2 linked regions of the Hydrogenovibrio crunogenus genome follow. Each later gene encodes a partner of the first gene's protein in a complex. Links are inferred from orthologs where the notes say so. Each region holds a gene or a part of one and is shown in the gene's direction. Other genes may lie near its edges.

What was found.
Region 2: the proteins of rpsG (region 1) and tig are in contact, whole or in part, in a crystal structure (PDB 3GTY), measured with the Thermotoga maritima proteins. The link is inferred for Hydrogenovibrio crunogenus from one-to-one orthologs. Residues at the interface, in WP_004081843.1 of Thermotoga maritima: Lys34, Lys52, Lys55, Glu59, Arg62, Gln63, Glu66, Asn67, Lys69, Val71, Arg95, Ala109, Lys110, Lys111, Gly112, Arg113, Pro114, Glu117, Glu121, Ile124, Ala125, Tyr127, Asn128, Asn129, Thr130, Gly131, Lys135, Asp139, Arg142, Met143; in WP_004081061.1 of Thermotoga maritima: Glu122, Val124, Val129, Leu130, Tyr133, Glu188, Gly259, Ile262, Tyr263, Glu266, Ser270, Glu273, Gln274, Glu277, Arg308, Gln311, Ile312, Ser315, Tyr316, Glu325, Arg329, Arg336, Leu363, Phe366, Trp367, Arg373, Leu377, Arg381, Leu384, Glu387.

What each region holds. Positions count from the first base shown.
Region 1 is NZ_CP032096.1:341,796-347,148, forward strand. Bases 1-2,729 are described here. They hold rpsG (30S ribosomal protein S7), read left to right. Parts: upstream 1-992; coding sequence 993-1,466; downstream 1,467-2,729. Other genes in these bases: rpoC (DNA-directed RNA polymerase subunit beta'), read left to right, coding at 1-421; rpsL (30S ribosomal protein S12), read left to right, coding at 560-934; fusA (elongation factor G), read left to right, coding at 1,528-2,729. Outside these bases: more of fusA, read left to right, coding at 2,730-3,630; tuf (elongation factor Tu), read left to right, coding at 3,664-4,854; rpsJ (30S ribosomal protein S10), read left to right, coding at 4,988-5,299.
Region 2 is NZ_CP032096.1:1,293,734-1,300,964, forward strand. The notes cover bases 4,279-7,231. They hold tig (trigger factor), read left to right. Parts: upstream 4,279-5,076; coding sequence 5,077-6,387; downstream 6,388-7,231. Other genes in these bases: GHNINEIG_RS06190 (ATP-binding cassette domain-containing protein), read left to right, coding at 4,279-4,558; GHNINEIG_RS06195 (YgaP family membrane protein), read right to left, coding at 4,612-4,821; clpP (ATP-dependent Clp endopeptidase proteolytic subunit ClpP), read left to right, coding at 6,588-7,190; clpX (ATP-dependent Clp protease ATP-binding subunit ClpX), read left to right, coding at 7,213-7,231. Also shown: GHNINEIG_RS06175 (trimeric intracellular cation channel family protein), read left to right, coding at 9-635; GHNINEIG_RS06180 (lipoprotein-releasing ABC transporter permease subunit), read left to right, coding at 655-1,905; lipoprotein-releasing ABC transporter ATP-binding protein LolD, read left to right, coding at 1,898-2,590; more of GHNINEIG_RS06190, read left to right, coding at 2,594-4,278. UniProt on the Bacillus subtilis protein: Involved in protein export. Acts as a chaperone by maintaining the newly synthesized protein in an open conformation. Functions as a peptidyl-prolyl cis-trans isomerase.

The sequences.
Region 1 (5,353 bases):
CTTGATCAAAGGTGAACAGGCTGAGTTTGCAAGAGTGCTTGAGATGAATGAAAAAGTTTCTGATGAAGGCTCTGTAGAAGCTTCTTACCAAAGAGTGTTACTGGGGATTACTAAGGCTTCGTTAGCCACAGAATCCTTTATTTCCGCTGCGTCTTTCCAGGAAACAACTCGTGTATTAACGGAAGCTGCTGTAAGTGGAAAAGAAGATAAACTGGTCGGGTTGAAAGAAAACGTTATTGTAGGTCGTTTGATTCCAGCCGGAACAGGGTTCGCTTATCATAAGGCTCGCAAGGAAGCGAGTGAAAAAACTCAACGTGAGTTAGCGGCGTTTATGAACACGGATGATGAAAGCGCTGTTCAAGAAGAAGTAGTTGAAGAAACTATTTCTATAACAGAGAGTGTCGAGCAAACAACTGAATGATTCATTGAATAAATTCATAAACTTATGCTTGACAATGTGTTTGGGGATCACTAAAATTCCTCAACCTTACTCATGGGCTTTTTTAGCCCATGGATTTTTAGTAATTAAGATTTAGATCTTAAGATGGAGTGAGAATTAATGGCTACTATTAACCAGTTGGTGCGTAAGCCGCGTAAAGATAAGATGAAAAAGTCAAATGTACCTGCGCTAGAGGCTTGTCCTCAACGTCGTGGAGTATGTACGCGTGTTTATACAACAACCCCTAAAAAGCCTAACTCTGCCCTACGTAAAGTTGCACGTGTACGCTTAACTAACGGATATGAAGTTTCTAGTTATATCGGTGGTGAAGGTCACAACTTGCAAGAACACTCCGTGATTTTAATTCGCGGTGGTCGTGTAAAAGATTTACCTGGTGTACGTTATCATACAGTTCGTGGTTCTCTGGATTGCGCAGGTGTAGATGGTCGTAAACAAGGTCGTTCTAAGTACGGTGCGAAGCGTCCTAAGGGGTAATAATTCCTTAACATACGTTTTGCAATAATTAGTGTAAATTTATACCGGAAGAGTAAGAATGGCAAGAAGAAGAGAAATACCTAAAAGACAAGTTTTACCAGATCCAAAGTTTGGTGATACAACATTAACAAAGTTTGTAAACATGATTATGGTCAGTGGTAAAAAAGCTGTCGCTGAAAAAATTGTCTATGATGCATTAGATGTTGTTGTAGATAGAAAAAAAGGCGGCGAGCATGCAGTGCTACTGAGAGAAGCTTTGGAAAATGTTGGCCCGATGGTAGAGGTTAAATCTCGCCGTGTGGGTGGTGCAACTTACCAAGTACCAGTTGAAGTGCGTTCAGAGCGTAAGACAGCTCTAGCGATGAGATGGATTGTAGAAGCTGCTCGTAAGCGTAGTGAGAAAGGCATGATGTTGCGCTTAGCTGGTGAATTATCAGATGCTCTCGAAAATCGCGGTTCTGCGATTAAGAAGAAAGAAGATACTCATCGAATGGCGGAAGCGAACAAAGCGTTTTCACATTTCCGTTGGTAATCTAAATTGGGCCCGGTTAGGGCCTTTATTATTTTAGAATTAAATTAAAAGGTTAATTAACGTGGCACGTAAGACCCCAATTGAAAGATATCGTAATATCGGTATCATGGCCCACATTGATGCGGGTAAAACCACAACAACAGAGCGTATTTTGTTCTACACAGGTGTTTCTCACAAAATTGGTGAGGTGCATGATGGTGGTGCAACCATGGACTGGATGGAGCAAGAGCAAGAGCGTGGTATTACAATTACTTCTGCAGCAACGACTACTCACTGGAGCGGGATGGCGCAGCAGTTTCCTGAGCATCGTATTAACATTATCGATACTCCAGGGCACGTTGACTTTACGATTGAAGTAGAGCGTTCATTGCGTGTTCTTGATGGTGCTGTAACGTGTTTTTGTTCAGTAAGTGGTGTTGAGCCTCAGTCTGAAACAGTCTGGCGTCAAGCGGATAAGTATGGCGTGCCACGTATGGGCTTTGTTAATAAAATGGACCGTGCTGGAGCGAACTTTTTAAACGTAAATCAAATGGTTATTGATCGTTTGGGTGCGTTGCCGGTTCCTATGCAGTTGCCTATTGGTGCAGAAGAAACTTTCCGTGGTGTAGTTGATCTTGTCAAAATGAAAGCAATTTACTGGGAAGAAGAAAACATGGGGATGAAATATACCTATGAAGATATCCCAGAAGATATGGTTGAGTTGTGTCAAGAATGGCGCGAAAAGATGGTTGAGTCTGCAGCAGAAGCTAATGAAGAATTAATGGATAAGTACTTGGAAGAAGGTGATCTTTCTGAAGAGGAAATTAAAGCCGGTATTCGTCAGCGTTGTATTGATGTTGAAATTGTTCCAATGTTCTGTGGTTCTGCCTTTAAAAATAAAGGTGTTCAAGCATTATTGGATGCGGTTATTGAGTATATGCCTGCACCATCTGATGTTCCTGCGATACAGGGTGAATTAGAAGATGGTACAAAAGCTGAACGTCATTCAACAGATGATGAGCCTTTTGCAGCATTGGCATTTAAGGTTATGACGGACCCTTATGTTGGGACGCTAACTTTCTTCCGTGTTTATTCAGGTGTGTTGACGGCAGGTAGTCCAGTTTACAATTCAGTGAAGAGTAAGCGTGAGCGTGTAGGACGTATTCTGCAGATGCACTCTAACTCTCGTGAAGAGATTAAAGAAGTTCGTGCAGGTGAAATTGCTTGTGCCGTTGGTCTAAAAGATACGACTACAGGTGATACGTTGTGTGATCCAGATAATAAAATTATCTTGGAGCGTATGGAATTTCCGGATCCAGTAATCTCGATCGCGATTGAGCCTAAAACAAAAGCGGACCAAGAAAAAATGGGGATTGCTCTTCAGAAGTTGGCTGCGGAAGATCCTTCTTTCCGAGTTAAAACAGACGAAGAAACCAATCAAACCATTATTTCAGGTATGGGTGAGCTTCACTTGGACATCATTGTTGATCGTATGAAGCGTGAGTTCAATGTGGAAGCGAATATTGGTGCTCCACAAGTTTCATACCGTGAAACCATTAAGAAGCCAGTAGAAGCGGATGGGAAGTTTGTTCGTCAGTCCGGTGGTCGTGGTCAGTATGGTCATGTTGTATTTAAAATCTCTCCTCGTGAAGCTGGGTCAGGTTTTGAGTTTATCAACAGTATTGTTGGTGGTGCTGTACCTCGTGAGTATATTGGTGCTGTTGAGAAAGGTGCACAGCAACAATTAGAAAATGGTGTTATTGCTGGCTTCCCTATGGTTGATGTTTCTGTTGAGTTAATTGATGGTTCTTACCATGATGTGGACTCTAACGAAATGGCTTTCAGTGTTGCAGCTGGTATGGGTATTAAAAATGGTGTTACCCAAGCAAATCCAGTAATTCTTGAGCCGGTTATGGCGGTTGAAGTGACAACTCCTGAAGAATATATGGGAGATATTATCGGTGACTTGAATAGACGTCGTGGGATGGTTTCAAGTATGGATGATATTGCTTCTGGTAAATCAATTAAAGCAGAAGTGCCACTTTCTGAAATGTTTGGGTATTCCAACCAGATGCGTTCTTTAACTCAAGGTCGTGCAAACTATAGTATGACATTCTTGAAATATAATGATGCGCCTTCTAATATCCAAGAAGAGATTATTGCTAAAGCCCAGAAGGGTGAATAATTTAAAATTTAAAGTTTAATTAGGATTTTTAAAATGGCAAAAGAAAAGTTTGAACGTAGTAAGCCGCACGTAAACGTTGGTACGATTGGTCACGTTGACCATGGTAAAACAACTCTTACAGCGGCTCTAACAATTGTACAAGGTAAAAAATTCGGTGGCGAAGCAAAAGACTACGCTAACATCGATAACGCACCGGAAGAGCGTGAGCGTGGTATTACTATCTCAACAGCACACGTTGAGTATGAGTCAGAAACACGTCACTATGCTCACGTAGACTGCCCAGGTCACGCCGACTATGTAAAAAACATGATCACAGGTGCGGCACAGATGGACGGTGCAATCCTAGTATGTTCAGCAGCAGATGGCCCAATGCCACAAACGCGTGAGCACATTCTTCTATCTCGTCAGGTAGGTGTGCCATACATCGTTGTTTACCTAAACAAAGCTGACATGGTTGATGATGAAGAATTGCTAGAGCTAGTAGAAATGGAAGTTCGTGAACTTCTAGATACTTATGATTTCCCAGGTGATGATACACCGGTAATCATGGGGTCAGCTCTTAAAGCTATCGAAGGTGATCAATCAGAAATTGGTGAGCCATCAATCGGTCGTTTGGTAGATGCATTGGATACATACATCCCAGAACCAACACGTCAAACAGATAAACCATTCCTAATGCCTGTAGAAGATATCTTCTCAATCCAAGGTCGTGGAACGGTTGCAACAGGTCGTGTTGAAACAGGTGTTGTAAAAGTTGGTGAAGAAATCGAAATCGTCGGTATCCGTCCAACAACAACTACAACTGTAACAGGTGTTGAAATGTTCCGTAAGCTGCTTGACCAAGGTGAAGCAGGGGATAACGTAGGTATCCTATTGCGTGGTACTAAGCGTGAAGATATCGAACGTGGTCAAGTACTTGCTCATAAGGGTACAGTAACACCACATACTAAGTTCGAAGCAGAAGTGTATGTACTATCAAAAGATGAAGGTGGTCGTCATACACCATTCTTCCAAGGATATCGTCCACAGTTCTACTTCCGTACAACAGATGTAACAGGTGCATGTGAACTACCAGCAGGAACAGAAATGGTTATGCCTGGTGATAACGTGCAAATGACTGTAGAGTTAATCAACCCGATCGCGATGAACGAAGGTTTACGTTTCGCGATTCGTGAAGGTGGACGTACAGTTGGTGCGGGTGTTGTTGCTAAAATTATTGATTAAATAATGTTTAGAAAACAATAAATTAAATGCTTGAAAGTATTTTGATTTATTGTTACAATCCGCAACCTTAGTGAGCAGTGGCTATATTCATGTCACTGCTTTTCTTTTTTTGTAATATGAGAAAAAGATTATTATGGCGACTCAAAATATTCGTATTCGCTTGAAGGCTTTCGATCATCGTTTGATTGATCAGTCTGCTCGTGAAATTACGGAAACAGCTAAAAGAACAGGCGCTCAGGTTAAGGGCCCTATTCCAATGCCTACCCGTAAAGAGCGTTTTACAGTGTTGGTTTCACCGCATGTTAACAAAGATGCGCGTGACCAGTATGAAATTCGTACACATAAGCGTTTGTTGGATATCGTTGATCCGACAGATAAAACAGTTGATGCATTGATGAAGTTAGATCTTGCAGCAGGTGTGGATGTACAGTTAGAGCTAAGATAATTAGCTTGGTTGTTAACCATCAATCGAAATGGTTAATGTAGAAATAATAATGAG
Region 2 (7,231 bases), 960 kb from region 1 along the record:
TAACCGCCATGAATTTAGTCCAAACACTTTATTACCTTGATCTATTGGGAACCGTTGTCTTCGCGATGACTGGTTTGCTGGCTGCCAGCCGGAAACAACTGGATCTCTTCGGCGCAATTGTCATCGCCATGGTGACGGCAGTCGGAGGTGGAACCTTACGTGATTTAATCCTAGACCAGCCTGTCTTTTGGGTTGAACACAATATTTACATATATGTTGTTGTTTTCTCAACTCTTTTCTTGTTTTTCTATGCGCGTATAAAAGAAATTCCGGTCAAACTGCTGTTATATCTTGATGCGCTCGGTCTTGCTGTTTTCAGTGTCATAGGGGCGCAAAAAGCGATGGCGCTTGGACTCTCTGATCCAATCATCATCATGACGGGCGTAATGACGGGCGTGGTCGGAGGTGTGATTCGAGATGTCTTAATGGGAGAGGTTCCATTAATTTTTCGTAAAGAAATTTATGCCACAGCTTCATTTATCGGCATCAGTTTATTACTGGTCTTGGTGCATTTAAATCTTCCGGTGGATTTAGCTGTCATCTTGTCCGTTATGGTTATTTTCAGTCTACGCATTTGGGCCATTTTATTTAATATCGGATTACCCGTTTTTCAACCGATCAATTCACAGGACTAACAGCTAAAGGTTTTCTTTTATGTTCAAACTGCCATTTGAGTTATTGTTGGGCTATCGATACACACGTGCCAAGCGCCGGAATGGGTTTATCTCATTTATCTCATTATCGTCGATCATTGGAATCGGTTTAGGTGTAACGGCATTGATTACCGTGATGTCTATCATGAACGGGTTTCAACAAGAACTCCGTGATCGTATCTTAGACATGACGGCGCATGTGACATTGTCAGAACGTGGAGAGCGCTTAAACCACTGGCAAGACTTGTATTCGGTCGCTAAACAATTACCTCATGTAGAAGGCGCAGCGCCTAATGCGATGGGACAAGGCATGTTAACGCATGGAGATCGAGTAAAAGGGGTGTTGGTTAGAGGGATACTCCCGAAATATGAAGGGCAGGTTGCAGATGTTGAGTCAAAAATGGTCTATGGACATTTATCCGATTTAAAATCCAAAGACTATAACGTCATTCTGGGAACAGAGTTGGCCAATGGGCTAGGGGTTTCCGTTGGGGATAAAATTACATTAGTTGCGCCACAGGCTTCCATTTCACCAATGGGAGTTGTGCCTCGCTTAAAACGTTTTACCGTTTCGGGCTTGTTTGAAGTGGGAATGCATGAATATGACAGCGCTTTAGCACTTGTGCATATGGCCGATGCGCAGCGTGTATTTAAAATGGGACATCAAGTGTCCGCTTTACAATTACGGCTTGATGATATGTTTGCCGTTCGAGATGTTAGAGAAGCCGTTGCGGAAAACATTGATGATGTGCTTTACATGAGAGATTGGACGCAACAACATTCCAATTTCTTTAAGGCCATTGAAATGGAAAAACGTATGATGTTTATTGTTTTGACTTTGATCATCATGGTGGCCGCTTTTAATATTGTTTCAACCATGGTGATGGTGGTGACCGATAAACAAAAAGATATCGCAGTATTGAGAACCATTGGTGGCACGCCTGGCAGTGTGCAGGCAATTTTTATCGTACAGGGGCTGATTATCGGAACGTTTGGAGCTATTCTAGGGGTGATCGGAGGGGTTACGATTTCATTAAATATAGATGTAATTGTGCCGTTTATTGAAAACATTTTTGGCTTTAAGTTCTTTCCGGCCGATATTTATTATATTAGTAAAATCCCGTCAGATTTACACTGGGAAGATGTTTGGACGGTATCCGGATTAGCTTTTGTCCTTACCTTACTGGCGACGATTTATCCGGCCAGACGTGCTTCAAAAATTCAACCTGCGGAGGCTTTACGTTATGAGTGATTTAATTTTACAAGCCTCAAATCTAGAAAAAGAATACCGTGACGGAAAATTAAAAACAGCCGTCATCAAAGGACTGGACTTTGAACTCAGAGCGAATGAAAAAGTCGCTATTGTCGGTAGCTCTGGTTCTGGGAAAAGTACCTTGTTACATTTACTGGCCGGCTTGGATAAACCAACGGGTGGAACGGTTTCCTTAATGTCGCAAGAATTTTCAAATTTAAATGAAGTGAAACGTGGGCGACTCCGCAATCAATATATGGGATTTGTTTACCAGTTTCATTTTCTGTTACCGGAATTAAATGCATTGGAAAATGTGATGTTACCTTTACGGGTTCGTCGCACGCCTTCAAAAGAGGCCGAAAAGCAGGCAAGTGCTTTACTTGAGCGCGTTGGACTCGGGCATCGTACGCATCATAAACCGTCAGAGTTATCGGGTGGGGAACGCCAAAGAGTGGCCATTGCACGAGCGTTAATCACCAAGCCTGCTTGTGTATTAGCCGATGAACCGACTGGTAACTTAGATGAAAGTTCTGCACAACAGGTATTCGATTTGATGTTGGAATTAAACCAAGAACAAAACACTGCGTTATTGGTTGTGACGCACGACTTATCATTGGCCGCTAAAATGGACCGTCAATATCAATTAACAGAAGGGCATTTTATCCTGCCTTCAGAAACACGTTAATTTATGCTCAATATACAGTCCGTCAGTTTAATGGCCGGGTTAAAACCCTTATTGCAAAACGCCTCATTGACTTTACATCCCGGTCAGAAGATCGGTTTAATTGGTCAGAATGGTGCAGGAAAGTCGACCCTTTTAAAAGCGATTTTAAACGAAGTTTCTTTAGAAGCCGGCAATATTGCCATGCCCGATACCTGGCAAGTCGGGTATGTTGAGCAGGAGCAAACACATCTATCTTTTTCGGCCATGGAATACGTCACGACAGGGGATACGCTTTACGCCGAAGCACGAACTCGAATTGACCAGGCCGAACTTAATAATGATCATGATGCTCTAGTCGCTTCTTATGATGAACTCGATCGCATATCCGGTTACGAAGTCCCTCAAAAAGCACAACAACTTTTGTACGGACTGGGATTTTCAGAAGCAGAATTTAATAAACCGGTAGAGTCTTTTTCAGGTGGCTGGCAAGTTCGGTTGAAGCTGGCTCGAGCATTAATGCAACGCGCCGATTTACTATTATTGGATGAACCCACCAACCATTTGGACATTGAAGCCGTATCCTGGTTAATTCAATGGTTAAAAGGCTTTTCGGGTGCCGTCATAGTCATCTCCCATGATCGGCACTTTCTAGATGAAGTGGTTCAAGGCATTGCCCACCTAGATCAAGGCAAAATTCAATATTACTCAGGCAATTTTGCCGCGTTTGAACGCCAACGCAATGAACAGTTGATGCAACAACAAGCGTTGCATGACAAACAAAAGCAACAAATGCAGCATTTAAAATCTTTTATTGAACGATTTAAAGCGAAAGCCTCTAAAGCGAAACAGGCACAGAGCCGAGTGAAAGCTTTAGAACGCATCGAGTCCGTTGCTGCGGTACAAGCCAGCAACCCGTTTCAATTTCATTTTGCGGAACCGGAACATTTGCCAGATCCGATGTTATTTTCAGACGCGTTGAGCTTTGGGTACGAGGATCATTTGATTTTAAAAGACGTTGACTTAACCTTGCGCGCGGGCGACAGAATTGGTTTAGTAGGGGTCAATGGATCTGGTAAAACAACGCTTTTAAAATTATTGATTAAAGAGAATCCCCCAAAATCAGGGAAATTGGTTCACAGCAAAGGGCTTAAAATAGGTTACTTTGCGCAACACCAGCTCGAGTCCCTTAATCTCGATCAATCTCCTTTGGCACACATGCTGTCTTTAACAAAAGAGGACATGGAGCGTGTCACCGACCAAGAAGCCAGAGACTTTTTAGGGCAATTCGGTTTTTCGCATGATAAAACCTTAAACCCTATAAAACACTTTTCTGGTGGGGAAAAAGCGCGTTTGTCCCTGGCCTTAATGGTGTATCAAAAACCGAACCTGATTATTTTGGATGAGCCGACCAACCATTTAGACATGGAAACACGTGATGCTCTGGAAATGGCTTTGCAGGAATTTTCAGGCGCTCTGATTTTGGTCACGCATGATCAACATTTATTAACCAGTATTGTAGATCAATTCTGGTGGGTGCATGATCAACGTGTTGAGCGCTATCATGGTGACCTGGATGCTTACTTGCAACAACGATTACGCTTGTTAAAAGAAAAACAAGCTCAGATCAAAGCGGAAAAATCGACCAGGCCTGGCAATATTTCAGATACCAGCAATGCCAGTAGTGCCAATAAAAAAGCACAACGTCAACAAAATGCGCATTATCGAAAGCAACTCAAAGAAGCGACTAGAGATCAAAGTAAACGTCTGGCTAAAGTTGAAAAACAACTATCTGATGCGCAAAAACAATTGGCTGATTTACATGCTGAAATGGAAGATGCGACCTTGTATGAAGCCAACCGTTCTAAAGAGCTTAAAGATATTTTAAAGCAAGAAGCACAATTGAAGGTATTGATTGAATCACTGGAAGACGAGTGGTTGCTTTTGGAAGATGAAATAGAGGAAATAACAAACTCTTTTTCAGAGGTATAAAAAAACCGCTGCCCCTTATTCCTCTGTTGGCAGCGGTTTTTTTAATTTAAAACTTAGCAATTACGAAAAGCACAGCCATGCTTTAAACCGGCTTTACGTAAAAAATAAACCATTGGGCAAAACCCGGTGATACCCGAAATAAGTAAATTCAGACCAATAAAACCTGTTAGCAATAACCAGCTTGCTGAAACTGTGTATGCCAAAATGGTAGACACAAGTACCATGCTTCCCACCATAATCATCATGAATTTTTCAATTGTCATTTTTCTCTAACCCTTTAGTTTTATTCGTTGTTTTGTCATTTTTTGATATATAAATCATAAATGTACCGATACGAATATTTTATCACAACTTTCTTTTTCAAGGAATATCCCTGCATTAATTTAGGGCTATGTCTTTCATTACTTTAATAAAATCAGTATAATTCACCGTTTATTTTATACAGTAGAGTAAAGCCGCCGAGCGGAAAAGAAGTTTCGTTCACGTCTAACCGGATTTTAATTTTTGAGATTAAACACATGCAAGTAACAGTAGAAAAGCCAGAAACAGGTCTAGAGCACAAAATTAATGTCACGCTTCCAGCGGGTGATTTAGACAGTAAAGTTGAACAACGTTTAGCGCAAATGCGTCGTACAGTTAAAATGGATGGTTTCCGTCCTGGCAAAGTACCAATGAGCGTGGTTAAAAAACGTTATGGCGGTCAGGTTCGTCAAGAAATGATGGGTGAAACCGTACAACAGTCTTTTTATGACGCCGTTGCAAAAGAATCTCTAAATATTGCAGGCTACCCACAATTTCAAGAGTTAGATGAAAAAGATGGTCACATTGTCTACTCAGCAACATTTGAAGTTTTCCCAGAAGTAGAGTTACCAAAATTCTCTGGCCTGAAAGTTGAGACAATCACTTCAGAAATCACTGATAAAGATGTCGAAAAAATGGTTACCCGTCTTCGTGAACAGAAGATGGCTTGGAAGCCTGCAAACGGCAACAAAAAAGCCAAAGAAGGTGATCAGGTAATCATCGATTTCGTTGGTAAAAAAGATGGTGAAGAATTCGAAGGCGGAAAAGCTGAAGAAGTTCCTTTGGAACTAGGATCTGGCCGAATGATTCCTGGTTTTGAAGATGGCATCATCGGCATGAAAAAGAACGAAGAAAAAACAATTGAAGTGACATTCCCTGAAGATTACCAATCTGATGAGCTGAAAGGACAAACCGTCACATTTGATATTAAAGTTCACTCGGTTCAAACAAAAGTGTTACCGGAAATTGATGAAGAATTCGTTAAGTCATTCGGTATCGATGAAGGAACTGAAGAAGCACTGGTTAAAGAAATCCGTTCTAACATGGAAAAAGAACTGAAGCGTTCGGTTGAGAACAAAAACCGTACGGCTGTGCTAGATGCTTTAGCAGAAAAGGTTGAAGTTGAGCTGCCTCAAGCAATGGTAGATCAAGAAGCGTCTGCTTTAATGGAACGTCAACTTGAGCAATTCCAGCAACAAGGTTTAAAAGCAGAAGACATCGGCTTAACAGCAGAAGCTTTCAAACCAGAAGCTGAAAAGCGCGTTAAAATTGGGTTGGTCCTGGGTGAAGTGATCAAAGAGTATAAGATCGAAGCGACTGATGAAGCGCGTCAAGCCTTCATTCAAGATCAAGCTTCCTCTTATGAAGATCCTCAAGAAGTGATTGAGTGGTATGCAAAAAACCCTCAAGCACAAAAAGAAATTGATGCGATCTTGGTTGAGAAAGAAATCACGAACAAGATTCTTTCTGAAGCAAAAACTAAAGAAGTTTCTAAATCATTTGAAGAAGTTGTTGGTCCTGCTGCGTAAGCATCAGCGCATCTAACTTAAAAAACTTAACTTCTGTTACGAAATTATGTCATTTTGTAACAAGGTTAAGTTTTTTTTTGCCTAATAAAAAGCTAAGATAGAGCCATCTATTAATCAAAATCAAAGATAACTCACTCGTTTCTCTTGTTAAAAAACGAGTGAATTACCCTTAAATACATAAATTACAAAGGTTTATTTGAATGCATTCTACACCGATTCAAGACGCACTAATTCCAATGGTTATCGAACAAACCAGTCGAGGAGAAAGATCGTTTGATATTTATTCTCGTTTATTAAAAGAGCGTGTTATTTTTTTGGTAGGGCAAGTTGAAGACCATATGGCCAACTTAATTGTGGCACAGTTGCTTTTCTTAGAATCTGAAAACCCGGATAAAGACATTCATTTATACATTAATTCACCGGGCGGGAGTGTCACGGCTGGAATGGCTATTTATGATACCATGCGTTTTATAAAACCAGATGTCAGCACGATGTGTATTGGTCAAGCCGCCAGCATGGGATCCTTTTTATTATCTGCCGGGGCAGAAGGCAAGCGTTATGCCTTACCAAACTCTCGCGTGATGATTCATCAACCGTTAGGGGGATTCCAAGGTCAGGCATCGGATATTGAAATTCATGCGAAAGAAATTATTCAAATTAAACAAAAATTAAACAAAGCGCTTGCCGATCATACCGGGCAACCTATTGAAGTGATTGAGAACGACACAGATCGTGATAACTTCATGAGTGCTGACGAAGCCTGTGACTATGGATTGGTTGATAAAGTTCTAACGCGTCGTTAAATTAAGAAAAGAAGGCAGTCAGATGAGTGAAAAAACCTTAT